2 linked regions of the Siphonobacter curvatus genome follow. The protein of the gene in region 1 binds, or shares a complex with, the protein of each later gene. Links are inferred from orthologs where the notes say so. Each region holds a gene or a part of one and is shown in the gene's direction. Other genes may lie near its edges.

Region 1 (7,181 bases):
TGGTAAGGACCAGAAAGCCTATGCTTCGGTGGGCATCCCCTTCTCAAAAGGACAAACCATTCAGAGTTTCTACTATCAGTGGTCCACGGATAGTTTAAGACTGGCTCCGGGTGATAAAATCGAGTATTTCGTACAGGTATGGGATAACGACGGTGTTAACGGAGCTAAGTCAGCTAAGACGGGCGTACTCAACTATTCCATTCCTTCCAAGCGATCCATTGAAAAGGAAATTGATCAAGCGGTAGAAAAGACGGAAAGTCAGATTGATAAATCCCTGAGCAAGGCCCAGCAATTGCGCAAGGAGCTGGCGGCTCTGGAAACCCGTCTCCGCAACAAGCGTGATCTGGATTTTCAGGATAAAAAACAAATTGAGGAACTCCTAAAGAAGAAGGAAGAATTACAGAACGAGCTTCGCCAGTTGCAGGAACTGAACCAATCGCTCACGCAAAAGCAGCAACGATTCAACGAACAGAAGCCTGAACTGGCTCAGAAATTCGAGCAGTTACAAAAGCTGATGAACGAATTGCTAAAAAGCGATACGGACAAGCTGTATGAGCAACTCAAACAAATGCTCGAAAAGAATCAGGACGAACGGATGCTGGATATGCTGGATCGTCTGAAAGCCAAAGAGCGTAATTCCGAGAAAGATCTGGACCGGGCCATGCAGTTGTTTAAACGTCTGCAACGCGAGCAAAAGCTCGACAAGAGTATTGAAGAGTTAAAGAAACTAGCTGAAAATCAGGAGAAATTAGCTCAGGAAACAGAAAAAGCGAAAGATCAGAAGGATCAAAAAGATGCAGTTTCACAGGATCAAAAAAACAAAAACGATAAAAACGGCAAAAATGAATCTGATTCGTTGAAAAACCAGAATTCCAAGGAGAACCCCTCCGATCAGAAGAATAAATCAGATCAGAATAGTAAGGATCAAAGTACTAAAGATCAAAGCGGAAAAGACCAAAACAAGAGCGGTGAAAACTCTCTTCAGCAGGAGCAGGAGAAACTGAAAGAGGAAATGGAAGACGTGAAGAAAGAGCTGAAAGACGTAGAGGAATTAAATAAAGAGCTGAAGGAAGAAGAGAAAGACATGGGCAAGCAGGAGCAGCAGGAAATTTCCGAGCAGCAGCAGCAGAGTATGCAGGACATGAAGAGTGGGAATAATAAGTCCTCCTCCCAGCGTCAGAAAAAGGCGGCTCAGCAAATGAAAAGTCTGGCCCAGAAGCTCTCGGAGATGAAGCAGGAAGCGGAGATGAAGGAGAATCAGGAAAATATGGATGATCTTCGTGATATTCTCGAAAACCTCGTACACCTGAGTTTTGCTCAAGAACGGGTGATGAAAGATTTTCGCGGTATTCAACTCGCCGATCCCCGCTTCGTAAAATTGGCTCAGGAACAGATTAAGCTTCAGGAAGATGCGAAAATTGTGGAAGACAGCCTTTATTCCCTAGCGAAACGGGTATTGCAAATTCAGTCGTTCGTCACCCGTGAAGTCGGCGATATGAAGAAAAATATGGATGATGCGGCCAAATCCATTCGTGAACGTCGGGTATCTCAGGCCACTGCCCGTCAGCAGTTCGCCATGACGAACATGAATAATCTAGCCCTGATGCTTTCGGATGTACTGAAACAAATGCAGGAAAACGCCATGAACATGATGGCGATGGGCAAAGGCAAGCCGCAGAAGCAGAAAAGCAGTATGCCAAGTATGGGTAAACAGCAGGAGCAGATGAATCAGCAGATGCAGCAAACCCAGCAGGGCAACAAAAGTGGAAAGGCTTTTTCGGAACAGCTTGCTCAGATGGCCGCTCAACAGGCCGCGATTCGTAAGCAATTGCAGGAAGCAATGGAAAAGCTGAAAGGGACAGAAGCCGGGAAAAAACTACAGGGTGAAGTCAATGATCTGATGAAGAAAATGGATCAGACGGAAGAAGACCTAGTTAACAAGCGGATTACGCCGAATACGATCAATCGGAACAAGGATATTCTCACCCGTTTACTGGAATCGGAAAAAGCGATTCGGGAACAGGAAGAAGACGAGAAGCGTAAGTCTGAAACGGCTAAACCCGTTCCACCGAAGGTACCTCCTGCCTTTGAACAGTATGTGAAAGAGAAGCAGAAACAGACGGAGTTGCTTCGAACGGTTCCGCCATCGTTGGCCCCTTTCTACAAGAAAGAAGTAGATAACTATTTTAAAAAGTTGAAATAATTTTAAAAATTAACCAAAAAGCTGAGGCATACGTCTCAGCTTTTTTTGTTTGATGTCTACTCATAATCAACCACTTATCAGCTAACTTAAAAGAGTATAGTTTTATCCACTGACTTATCCACATAGTTATCCACAAGTACACCAGGGTTAAAAAAAGAGCGAAGGCCCTACCCTTTTTCCTTGTACCTTTGTGATTATCAATTCAGTTACCCATGATTCGTTATTTCGTAGAGGACGTTGAATTTCAGGTCCCCTTTCCCCAGAAGACTCGCCGCTGGCTAAATACCGTTGCTTTGGCTGAAGGCTTTCAGATTGCCGAGCTCAACTATATTTTTTGTTCCGATGAGTACCTTCATAAAATCAATGTGGAGTATCTGGAACATGATACGTATACAGACATCATCACGTTTGATAACTCCGAAGAAGAGAAGATCATCAGTGGAGATATTTTTGTCAGCGTGGAACGAGTTGAGGACAATGCCCGTTCTCTCAACGTCATTTTCCAGGATGAACTCGCCCGGGTAATGGTACACGGTGTTCTACACTTGGCTGGCTACCTGGACGAGACGGACGAAGAGGAGGAAAATATGAGACGTCTGGAGAGCCACTACCTTCTTACCAGAATTTAAAAAGTTTTCACGTGGAACATATTTCTGAAATTTTTAAAAGTTTTCACGTGAAACATCAAAATTCAGCAATTTCTTACCCGACGAAACTGAGCTAATTTTCAAGGAGTTAGCTTCTGAAAATGAGTCAACTAGAAGCAAGCTATGTTTAGTGAGTACGATGTAATTGTAGTAGGGGCCGGACACGCCGGATGCGAAGCCGCTCATGCCGCTGCCCAGATGGGATCGAAGGTGATGCTCATTACGATGAACATGAACACCATCGCCCAGATGTCCTGCAACCCCGCCATGGGGGGTGTAGCCAAGGGACAGATCGTCCGGGAGGTGGATGCCTTGGGCGGCATGTCGGGGATCATCTCGGACAAGACCATGATCCAGTTCCGGATGCTTAATCGCTCGAAGGGACCCGCCATGTGGTCACCGCGTTGTCAGTCGGACCGGATGCGGTTCGCCGAAGAATGGCGATTGGCTCTGGAGCAAAATCCTAACGTGGATTTTTGGCAGGAGATGGTATCGGGTTTGATCGTGGAAGAAGGCAAGGCAGTCGGAGTGAAGACGCAACTCGGTATTGAGATCCGTGGGAAAGCAGTGGTACTTACCAATGGTACTTTCCTGAACGGCATCATTCACATTGGTGAAAAACAATTCGGCGGTGGTCGGACGGCTGAGCGGGCAGCGACCGGAATTACGGAACAGCTCGTACAGCTAGGCTTCGAAGCAGGGCGGATGAAAACGGGTACGCCTCCTCGGGTAGATGCCCGTAGTTTGGACTATTCAAAAATGGAAGAACAACTCGGCGATGAAAATCCTGAGAAATTTTCTTACCTGGATACACCCCGACTGACCGAGCAACGCAGCTGCTGGATTACCTACACCAATCAGGATGTACACGAAATTCTGCGGACGGGTTTTGAAAAATCACCCATGTTTGCCGGACGTATCAAAGGACTGGGACCTCGCTACTGTCCTTCGGTCGAAGACAAAATCAATCGCTTTGCGGATAAAGATCGTCACCAGATTTTCGTAGAACCTGAAGGCTGGAATACGGTAGAGGTTTACGTCAATGGCTTCTCGACTTCTTTACCCGAAGACGTGCAATACCAAGCCCTGAGAAAAATTCCAGGATTTGAAAATGTTCGCATGTTCCGTCCGGGTTACGCCATCGAGTATGACTTCTTCCCTCCTACGCAACTCAAGCAAACCCTGGAGACGAAGCTCATCGAAGGACTGTACTTCGCCGGACAAATCAATGGAACGACGGGTTATGAAGAAGCCGCCTGTCAGGGACTCATGGCTGGCATCAACGCCCATAATCAGGTACACGGAAAAGAGCCTTTTGTACTCCATCGCTCGGAAGCGTACATCGGTGTACTCATCGACGATCTAATTAATAAGGGTACGGAAGAACCCTACCGCATGTTCACCTCGCGGGCTGAATACCGCACCTTGTTACGTCAAGACAATGCCGATTTACGTTTGACTGAAAAAGGTTATCAATTGGGTTTGGCTTCGGAAGAACGTTATCAACGGGTACAATCCAAGCAACAATTGACGGCTGAATTGATTGAACGACTTAAAAAATTCAAAGTCGCTCCCGAAGAGGTAAATCCCGCTCTGGAAGCTCAGAACTCCGCTTTACTCCGGGAAAAGGGTACCTTATACCAACTTTTAAAGCGTCCAGAATTGGATGTACGGAGTCTGGGTCGACTGAGCACCGCTGTAGAGGAACTACGGAGCGAATATTCGGAGGAAATTCAGGAGCAGGCCGAGATTAATATCAAGTACGAAGACTATATGGAACGGGAACGGATTCAGGTCGAGAAACTGAGTCGATTGGAAAACCTAGTGATCCATCCCAACTTCGACTACGAAAAAATCACGGCCCTTTCCAAAGAGAGTCGTCAGAAACTCGGACGGATGCGTCCGCAAACCCTGGGTCAGGCTTCCCGCATTAGCGGCGTATCGCCCTCGGATATTTCCATCCTAATGGTACACCTGGGCCGCTAGTTGATAGAGCTGCTTATCGAAAAAACCCCTTCGGATCGAAGGGGTTTTTTCGTAGCCTTGCCCAGGTGTTAAGGATATTTAACCAAGCATACAGAGCTTGTCGAAACAGACACGCGTTGAATCAAAAGACTTCGGCTATTTTTGAAGTATGAAAATGGAAACCCTTGGTCGTTGCCCCGTCTGTGGAAGTGAACACCATTCCCCCTATTTGGTTTGTAAAGATTACACCGTAAGTCAGGAAGAATTTACGCTGGTTCAATGTCCCTCCTGTGGCTTTGTCTTTACCAATCCCCGACCTACCGAAGCCGCGATTGGTGCCTACTACCAGTCCACCGACTATATTTCGCATAGTAATACCCGACAGGGAATCATTGCTCAGGCTTACCACCAGGTACGAAAAATTACCCTTCGCAACAAGCTTAAACTAATCAATGAGCTAAGCCCCTCGAAAGGAAAACTCCTCGACGTCGGCTGCGGTACGGGCATGTTTCTGTCGGTAGGCAAAGCCGACGGTTGGAAGGTTTCGGGCATTGAGCCTGACCCTGGAGCCCGGTCTTTAGCCATGAAAGAAACGGGCGAAACCATCCAGTCTTCGATTCTGGAAAGCTATACCAATGAGACCTTTGACGTAGTAACCCTTTGGCACGTACTCGAACATATTCACCAGCTTGATGCAACACTGGATTGGCTGCGGCAACGCGTGGCGGGTCATTTGATTATCGCAGTTCCCAACTTCCAGTCCTACGATGCTCAGGAATATGGTAAGTACTGGGCGGCTTACGATGTCCCCCGCCACCTGTATCATTTCTCCCAGCAAACCATGCGGGCTCTCCTCGGCCAGAAAGGATTCCGACTTGAGCAGACGCTGCCCATGCCCTTCGATTCGTTTTACGTCAGTATGCTCAGTACGAAATACCGGGATGGAAAAACCAATTACCTGGAAGCGGTACAGAAGGGTTTTCAATCGAATCAGTGGGCCAAACACAACAAGAATAATTACTCAAGTCTGATCTATGTCTTTAAGAAAATCTAAGAGCAGCCGGTTAGCTGTGCTGGTAAGTCTGGCTGGAATTCTACTGTGGGGATGTGCTCAGCAAAGCTCGCCGACGGGGGGTGAGAAAGATCTGATTCCACCTAAAGTAGTCCGGATCGTACCGGAAAATCAGACGATCAATTTCAAGGGAAGAGTGGTGGAACTTGAATTCGACGAGTACATCAACATTGATAATCTCAACCAGCAGTTATTGATTACCCCGGCCATCGAAGGGACATTTGACTTTAAGACGTATCCCAAAGGCGTACGCATTACCTTCGATCAGGACTTTCGGGCCAACACCACGTACACGCTAAATTTCCGGAATGCCTTCAAGGACGTGACCGAGCGGAACCCGGCCCGTAACGTTAAGCTGGTCTTTAGTACCGGACCGCAACTGGACTCGCTCCGACTTCAGGGAACCGTGAAAGAACTGCTTACGGATAAACCGGTTTTCGATGCACTTGTCGGTTTATACCAACAGAGTGATACGCTCAAGTTCTCCAAAAACAAGCCTTACTATTTAACGAAAACGGATAGCTCGGGCCGCTTCGATCTGGAAAATATGGCTCCGGGTCAGTATCGTCTGGCCGCTATCAAGGATGTCAACAACAACCTTTTTTATAATACCGAAAAGGAACAAATTGGCTTCTACCCTAACCCGATTACACTTCCAGGTTTTACAGGTTCGCCCGAATTGAAAATTACAGCAGCTGATCAGTCGCCCCAACGTACGCCCAAAACCGTAGCTACTTCCCGTAGTTTTTCTCTGCTTTATCCGCGAGGTTTACAGGCCATGCAGGTGCGTTTCGAACGTAAGGAAGATAGTCTGACTTACGCATTCATCGAGCCGAATCAGTTACGTTTTTATAATATCCTCAATACGACGGATACGGTACGGGCGACCATAACCGTACAGGACTCGCTGAATCGGGATTTCACGCATACGCAAAAAATTCGGTTTCGGGAACGGGGCAAACGCGATGCCGATACGCGGGAATCGATGGAAGTAAAAGTCAGTCCAAAAACGGGAGAGGACCAGGAACAACTTTTCCAAGTAACCATCGACTTTAGCAAACCCATTACTCAATTCAATCCACTACGGGTAGAAATTCAGGAAGACACCATTCGGCAGGTTATGTTCTCAGCCAACGATTACCAATGGAATCCATACCGAACACAATTGAAAATTGAAAAGGAATTAAAGTTCCGCCGGGACGTTCGAAGTATTTTTCCCAAGGGTACATTCATTTCCATCGAAGGTGATACGGCACAGGCAATACGATTACTCAATCCCCTTCGCGACCCCGAG
Region 2 (7,198 bases), on another replicon or contig:
GGGGGCTGTACGCGACGCACCTGAACATGTATTACCAGTGTTCACTCAAGTACTACTTCAAACGCATTGCCGGGGTAGCTGAAGAAGAGGAGTTGTCGACGACGCTCGAAGCAAACGACTTTGGTACCTGGGTGCACGAAGTGCTCGAACGGATTGACCGGGAGATGATCGAGCGAAACGTTCGCGTGTACGAACGGGCCGATTACGAACGGTTTACGCAGCAGATTCCCAGTCGTCTGGAAGCCGTTTTTCAGGAAAAATTTCCCGGACAGGTCATGAACGAAGGGCAAAACCTGTTGTTGTACAACCTGGCTAAACGCAACCTGCGAAACTACTTCCAGCTACGCATGGACGAACTCGACGCCGGTTACCGCGTGGAAGTGCTCGCTCCGGAACAGAAGCTGGTGGCGACGCTGGCCTATGGCCAGGGTACAGTACAGGTAGCCGGGAAGATCGACCGCCTGGAGCGGGTCAATGACGTTATCCGGATTGTAGATTATAAAACCGGAAAAGTAGACGCGAAGAATCTGGATCTGAAAGTAAACCAGGATGAATGGCAGCCCGTGTTTCTGACGAACCAGAACTGGGACGTGATGCGGCAACTCTGGCTGTATAAATATCTGGTCCTGAAACAAAACGACAAACGCGTTGGCGGCGTAGAACTCTCGGCTACGCAGACCGTACAACCGGGGATGATCTCCTTCCGAAACCTGGCGGCGGGTTTTATGGCTCAGGAAAATCTTCGTTTCCGTCCGGATGAAACGCCGGAAACGTTTCTCGAAGACAGCGAAGCCATGTTAACGCAGTTCATCGACGAGCTGCTTGACCCCAGCCGAGCCTTTGAACAAACCGTGGACCGTAGTCACTGCGAATACTGCGATTACGCCCGGATTTGTGGACGGGCCAATTAAGGATGATGCTAGCCCCGGGGCTGGCATCATCCTTTTTCAAGCGTAGTAAAACCTTACCCGAATGAAGTATACTCGATTAGGTTCCTCGGAATTAGTGGTGAGTGAAATTGCCTTTGGCGGCATGTCACTGCAAAAAGATACGGCTACGAAACTGCTCCAAAAGGCCTTCGATGAAGGAATTACCCTGTTTGATACGGCGGATATTTACGACCAGGGCGAAAACGAACGCCTCATGGGCGAAGCACTGAAAGACCACCGGAAAGAAATCGTACTGGCGACCAAAGTGGGCAATCAGGAGCGGGCCGATGGCAAGGGTTGGGACTGGAACCCGACGAAGGGTTACATTCTGACCTCGGTCGAAAAAAGTCTGAAACGCTTGCAAACCGACTACCTTGATTTGTACCAGTTACACGGCGGTACCATGGATGACCCGATGGATGAAACCATTGAAGCCTTTGAATTGCTGAAAGAGCAGGGAAAAATCCGGGCGTACGGCATTTCATCCATCCGTCCGAACGTGATTGAACAATACGTCAATCGTTCCAATATCGCCAGTGTGATGATGCAGTATAATCTGCTGGACCGTCGTCCGGAAGAAACCTGCCTGGAGCTGTTGCACCAGCACGGCATCAGCGTACTCGCCCGGGGTAGCGTCGCGAAAGGACTGCTGGCCGGAAAACCTGCGGATACCTATCTCAATTATACAGCCGAGGAAGTAAGGGCCGCCGCTGAGGCCGTACAGGCCCTGAGTACGAATGAACGGAATCCGGCTGCTACCGCTATTCGGTACGCTTTGTACCCGCCCGCCGTAGCCGCTGCGGTGGTGGGCGTTCGGACGGCGGAGCAGTTGCAGGACGCCCTGCGAGCGGGCGACGCCAGCCTGGGTGCCGAGGAATACGCGGAACTCGGGGCTGTACTGGCGGCGAACAATTATCAGGAACATCGAATTTCTGCTTCTTAAAATGTGTTATCAGAGATAGAAAGCCAAACGAATGCTCGTATGCTCTTACGTACCATCAAACCCACGCGATATTTCTCGGACGAGCTACTCAGCCATTACCGGCAACAAACCGATCCGGCCGCCGATGCGATTATTGAACAGGTGGCCGCGGCGGGTGGCCCGGCGGGGGTACGCACCTTTCTCCAGCAACGGACGGAAGGCAAAATTCCGCTGAAAGAGGTACCCGAGTGCCGACGCTTTGTTCGTGAAGAGGGACGACTGCCCGACTGGGCTGATCCAAAGCTGATGGCTAGCGGCATTCGCCTTTTTCAGCGGCATCGCGATACCATTACTTTGTTGCTGGGCTGCCTGTCGCTACCGTACGCTTATCTGGCTGCCGATGGGGTGCAGGTACTGGCTCTTTCCAAACGGATGCAGAACGACACGCGGCAACGTCTGGAAGAAACCGGGGCTTTTGTCTTTGGCATTACGGAGGCCGAAGCCTGGCAGGGAAAGTATCCCACCGCCATCGAACGCATTTTGAACGTACGCCTGATTCACGCCGTCGTACGCTGGTTTTGTCAGCATTCGAATCGATGGAACCCGGCCTGGGGCGAGCCCGTCAACCAGGAAGACATGGCCGGTACTAATCTGACATTTAGCTATATCATCATTCAGGGCTTACGGAAAAACGGAATTGAACCCGACGAAAAAGAGGCGGAGGCTTACCTGCATTTCTGGAAAGTGGTAGGCTACCTCAGTGGTGTACCAGAAGACTTGCTACCCGAAAACCTGCGGGAGGCCTACGTACTGGGGCAATCCATTGCCCGGCGATTGTTCCGACCTTCGCCCGAAGGACAGCAGTTAACTCAAGCCTTGCTACGGGCACTGGAGGATACCGTTCCCGAAGGTTTAAAGACCCTCCCGGCGGCTCAGATGCGGTTTTTATTGGGGGATGAGTACGCGGATCAACTGGCACTGCCGGCGGTACCACTGGAAAAAAGACTGGTTCGCTTGTTACCCATGCGAATTTTTTTCCGTCCCTGATGTCCATACTGGTTTGATATTTTCGGGAGAACTAGCCAATTTGCGGCCTTTTTCAGACTGAACGCGATCCGCTGACGGACCGAAAAGGCGAGTACCCAATTATTCATGAAAAGACGATCCGTTCGTCAACAGCCAGCAATTCTATGACTTTCGAAGAAGTAGACACTAAAATCAAGCAACTCGCCGCTCAGAAAGGCGGTACGGGTGACGTAATCAAATTTCAGACCGATGAGGGAAACATTGTCATTGATCGCGATGGTACCGTAACGAACGATGATCGCGAATCAGATGTTACGATTGGTATCAGTGCCAAAGATCTGGGCAAACTCATGACGGGTGACCTCAATCCGATGACGGCTCTGATGTTCGGTAAAATTAAAATTACGGGTGATATGTCGCTCGCCATGAAATTGCAGTCGCTGTTTTAAGTCGCCTTCAGGGCGGTTTATTGCCGCAGAGGCTGTTGATTCTGGTCAACGGCTAAGCCGCCCTGAATTCCCTTTATCATGTCAGGTACGTTTACTTCCACCATTTGTGCCCTCGCTACGCCGACGGGTATTGGTGCCATTGGCGTCATTCGGGTCTCGGGTCCCGAGACTTTCCCGATTGTTCAGAAACTTTTTCAAGGCAAAAATCTGAGCCAACAGGCAACGCATACCATTCACTTCGGAACCATCCGGGACGAAGCCGGGCAAATTGTGGATGAAGTCTTGCTTAGTTTATTCCGAACGCCGCATTCCTATACCCGCGAGGATTCGATTGAAATTTCCTGTCATGGTTCCAACTTCATCATCCAGAAGATTCTTCGTTTGCTCATTAAAAACGGCTGCCGGATGGCCCAGCACGGCGAATTTACGCAACGGGCTTTCCTGAACGGGCAACTAGATCTGGCTCAGGCCGAAGCCGTGGCTGATCTGATTGCCTCGGATACGGAAGTCAGTCACCGGGCGGCGATTCACCAGATTCGCGGGGGATTTTCGAAAGATATCGCTCAGCTACGCGAGCAACTGATTCACTTCGCTTCATTGATTGAACTGGAGCTTGATTTTGGCGAAGAAGACGTCGAGTTTGCGGATCGTACGCAATTACGTCAGCTCATCCGTAACATTCGGCAAACCTTACGTCCCCTCATTGATTCTTTTGAGTTGGGAAACGTGCTGAAAGAGGGGGTGCCCGTAGCGATTGTAGGACCGCCCAACGCCGGGAAATCGACCCTACTCAATGCTCTTTTGAACGAGGAGAAAGCCATTGTGACCGAAATTGCCGGTACCACCCGCGATGTCATTGAAGACACCCTGGTTTTAAGTGGAATCAAGTTCCGCGTGCTGGATACAGCTGGCATTCGGGAAACCAGTGATCGAGTAGAGGCCATCGGCGTCGAACGTTCGCTAGCCGCACTGGACCGGGCCGAAATTATTCTCAAGCTAAGCAGTACGGATGTGGCCAGTGCCGAATTTGAATCCCTATTTGCAGCTCGGGTACCGGAGCCTGGACGGGTGATTCGTATCCACACCAAAGCGGATGTGTACGCGGATCCTTCTGCGGATCTTTCCATTTCTGCCGCTACTGGCCAGGGCATTGAAGAACTCAAGCAACGCCTCGTGGACCGCGTAAACCTCGAGCGGACCAACGACACCGTAGTGACTAATCTTCGCCACTACGAACACCTAACTGCCACCGATACCGCCCTGCAACGGGCCCTCGAAGGCCTCGATGCCGGCATCACCCAGGATTGGCTAGCGATGGACATCCGCCAATCCCTGGTACACCTCGGCGAAATAACGGGACAAATCACGACGGATGATTTGCTGGAGAATATCTTTTCTAAGTTTTGTATTGGCAAGTAATATTGCCAAAGTAGGTCTGATTCACCCCAGGTTGTTTCTAGATGACTTTCAAAACTAGCCATTAACTTTAGTGGTCTATGAAACGAAAGGTTATCTGTTTCTTTTTAGGACCTTTTCTGCTGGGCTGTCAATCAAAGCAGGATCATTACTAGTGGCAAAGGCTTAAACTTGCCAGCGGTATGGAGAAAAATGTTCTAAACATCAGGCATGAAAAGAGAGCTTTTTCGAATGGTTATACACTAGAATATATCACTGCATTCGAGCGTGAGTATTACCTGAGAGATACCCTAAAGAACCGATTGGTCTGGAGCCGGGACAACGAGAAGAATGTTGATTTGGATACCTTGATACACGTAGAAGCAAAGGTGTTTTACTTACAAGGGCAGTCTTATCGGATCGAACATTTTAAATCACAAATGAGAGCCATTGACGAAGGGGTTGATTTTTACAGGAATGATAACTAGGGCCATTGTTGAAAAGAGCGACGTATTGGCCAGTTTACAGCGGACTTCAATCGTAGGATCAGTACCTAAATAAAAAATTTGGGCCTTAGTGAAGGCAGCTTACCCGGCGATAAAAGAATACATTTACAGGAGAGGAATACTTACGCCAGAGATAAAGCCCGGGTTTGAGCCTATCATTGATGAGAGCTACTGGATAGACTAGACATTATGCAGCGTACTATATAGCTAACTCAATTACACTAAACTGAAAAAGCGGGTGACAGTCAGCGGGCGAATTCAAGGGTGACGTCTTCGTGCATCCAGGTACCAAGAGTATAGCCCCCTACAATAGTTTTAATTAGACTTTCAGTATTCGAAAATCGAACACTGCTGAGCTCTTGTTAAAAAGCAATACTTGACGGTAGTTCTAACCACATAGCTGGACGCTTCCCGAACGGCTTGGCCATTCACCATTAGCTTGCCTGACTCCGTGCGAAACATCACCTTACTGTTTTGATACTCGAAAATCTGAATTCCTGTTTGCATAGCTATTTATCAAAACCACGGAAATAAGCCTTCCATCTGACCAAAGGAGCCAATTAACACCTAAGCGTGACGAAATACTACGATAAGTGATAGTATCACCCAGCATTAAACCTCAACTCCTCTCTATCTATGAATTATATCACACTACAGGGCTCATGGTGCTGGTTCTTCGTGGTGCCCATGATCGTGTTTTATCTGATTGGCTTTTACTTCGTGATTCGGTGGCTCTTTGCCTATCTAAAGCAGAAGTTTCCAGGCAAGCGATCCGTCTATGTGGTACTTTGGCAAAAACAGACGCCTGAATTTAGTGTGTTTTATACCCTTAAAGCCGCCAACAAAGAGCGGGATAGACTCGCAGATCAGGGGGTGAGCATGGCAGATATAAAGGTTTTATCCCGCTTCGTCTACAAGAAAGCTACCAAGTGAATCAATGGCGTGCCTAGGGATTCGGAGGCTAAATCCAAATTACCAGGAATTCGGTTAGTTACAAAGATCCTTCATAGCAGATGAGGACAGCAGCTCTCAACTGGACTTCTCTAGTTAAGTGGCCATTCGCTTCCACTAGAGGGGGAGCAAGTTTGTAGGCTCCCTTTAAAACGATTTAGGGTTAATTGAGAGGTCAACTCAAAACTGAGTCGGCTAAATACCGGTGAGGGCGATATTATAATATCTTCAAAAACGATAGTTAGAGGGCAAAGAAGACTTTTTAGAAGTCGTCAACGCGTACGAAGCAACCATTCGGTTGCTTGAGGTGCTAAAAGTAACTTCTTTGATAAAAATCAGATCTTTTATATTTAATGCCTAGTGGCTCAGGGAAAAATACGGGAACGAACAATAGGCTAATCATTGAATTAACAAGGCTATTGATCCGGTCGTCTGAGATCAAGAATGTGTAGAGAGCGTATTCAGCGACTAGAATACCACCCATAGTCAAAATAAAAAGAAGGGGTTGCTTAATCTTGAGAGCCCAATACATGGGAATAAACAAGAATAATAGTAGAGTAAGGGGTAGAAAGACGGCATATAGGCCCGCATAAAATAAAGATGCGGCATTGAAGACTTGCTCTTGGGTGGCCAAGTATACTATGAAAACCAAATACTTAGTGATTCAGAAATAAAAGATTCTCAATCCAGGATGAGGCGTGCGTATCATAGATTGGCAATATGATAAAACCTTGTGTATAGATTGCACTAGCTATGCTAGATAATTATTCCCATCCTGAAAGGCGGTCCTATGCATTGAGTTGTTGGCTATTTTTGAGTGCGTTGAATTACATTTCAGCTAAATCGTCTCAAAATGGCCTTTTTACAGACCGCCTGGGGAGATCAGGCCGATATCATATCCATGGATGAGATCAATCAGGCTATTGCTCAGCTTCAGGACATGGATGAAGAACATGGGGCCTTCTGGGTCGGTGACGATGAGGAGGACTACGTGTTAGAAATACACCGTGACTTAAAAGT

Evidence for each region. Proteins that work in one complex are often made in the same cells at the same time.
Region 2: the proteins of mnmG (region 1) and mnmE are in contact, whole or in part, in a solved structure (PDB 9HIP), measured with the Escherichia coli proteins. The link is inferred for Siphonobacter curvatus from one-to-one orthologs.

The regions. Positions count from the first base shown.
Region 1 is NZ_PTRA01000008.1:53,745-60,925, forward strand. The notes cover bases 2,509-5,404. They hold mnmG (tRNA uridine-5-carboxymethylaminomethyl(34) synthesis enzyme MnmG), read left to right. Parts: upstream 2,509-2,973; coding sequence 2,974-4,836; downstream 4,837-5,404. Other genes in these bases: ybeY (rRNA maturation RNase YbeY), read left to right, coding at 2,509-2,832; C5O19_RS23860 (methyltransferase domain-containing protein), read left to right, coding at 4,985-5,404. In the rest of the region: C5O19_RS23845 (DUF4175 family protein), read left to right, coding at 1-2,203; more of ybeY, read left to right, coding at 2,416-2,508; more of C5O19_RS23860, read left to right, coding at 5,405-5,869; C5O19_RS23865 (Ig-like domain-containing domain), read left to right, coding at 5,850-7,181. UniProt on the Escherichia coli protein: NAD-binding protein involved in the addition of a carboxymethylaminomethyl (cmnm) group at the wobble position (U34) of certain tRNAs, forming tRNA-cmnm(5)s(2)U34.
Region 2 is NZ_PTRA01000001.1:2,120,603-2,127,800, forward strand. What follows is about bases 2,662-5,574. They hold mnmE (tRNA uridine-5-carboxymethylaminomethyl(34) synthesis GTPase MnmE), read left to right. Parts: upstream 2,662-3,404; coding sequence 3,405-4,745; downstream 4,746-5,574. Other genes in these bases: C5O19_RS08765 (oxygenase MpaB family protein), read left to right, coding at 2,662-2,898; C5O19_RS08770 (SCP2 sterol-binding domain-containing protein), read left to right, coding at 3,042-3,326. Also shown: C5O19_RS08755 (PD-(D/E)XK nuclease family protein), read left to right, coding at 1-911; C5O19_RS08760 (aldo/keto reductase), read left to right, coding at 973-1,872; more of C5O19_RS08765, read left to right, coding at 1,912-2,661; C5O19_RS08785 (hypothetical protein), read left to right, coding at 5,864-6,160; C5O19_RS08795 (hypothetical protein), read left to right, coding at 7,032-7,198. UniProt on the Escherichia coli protein: Exhibits a very high intrinsic GTPase hydrolysis rate. Involved in the addition of a carboxymethylaminomethyl (cmnm) group at the wobble position (U34) of certain tRNAs, forming tRNA-cmnm(5)s(2)U34.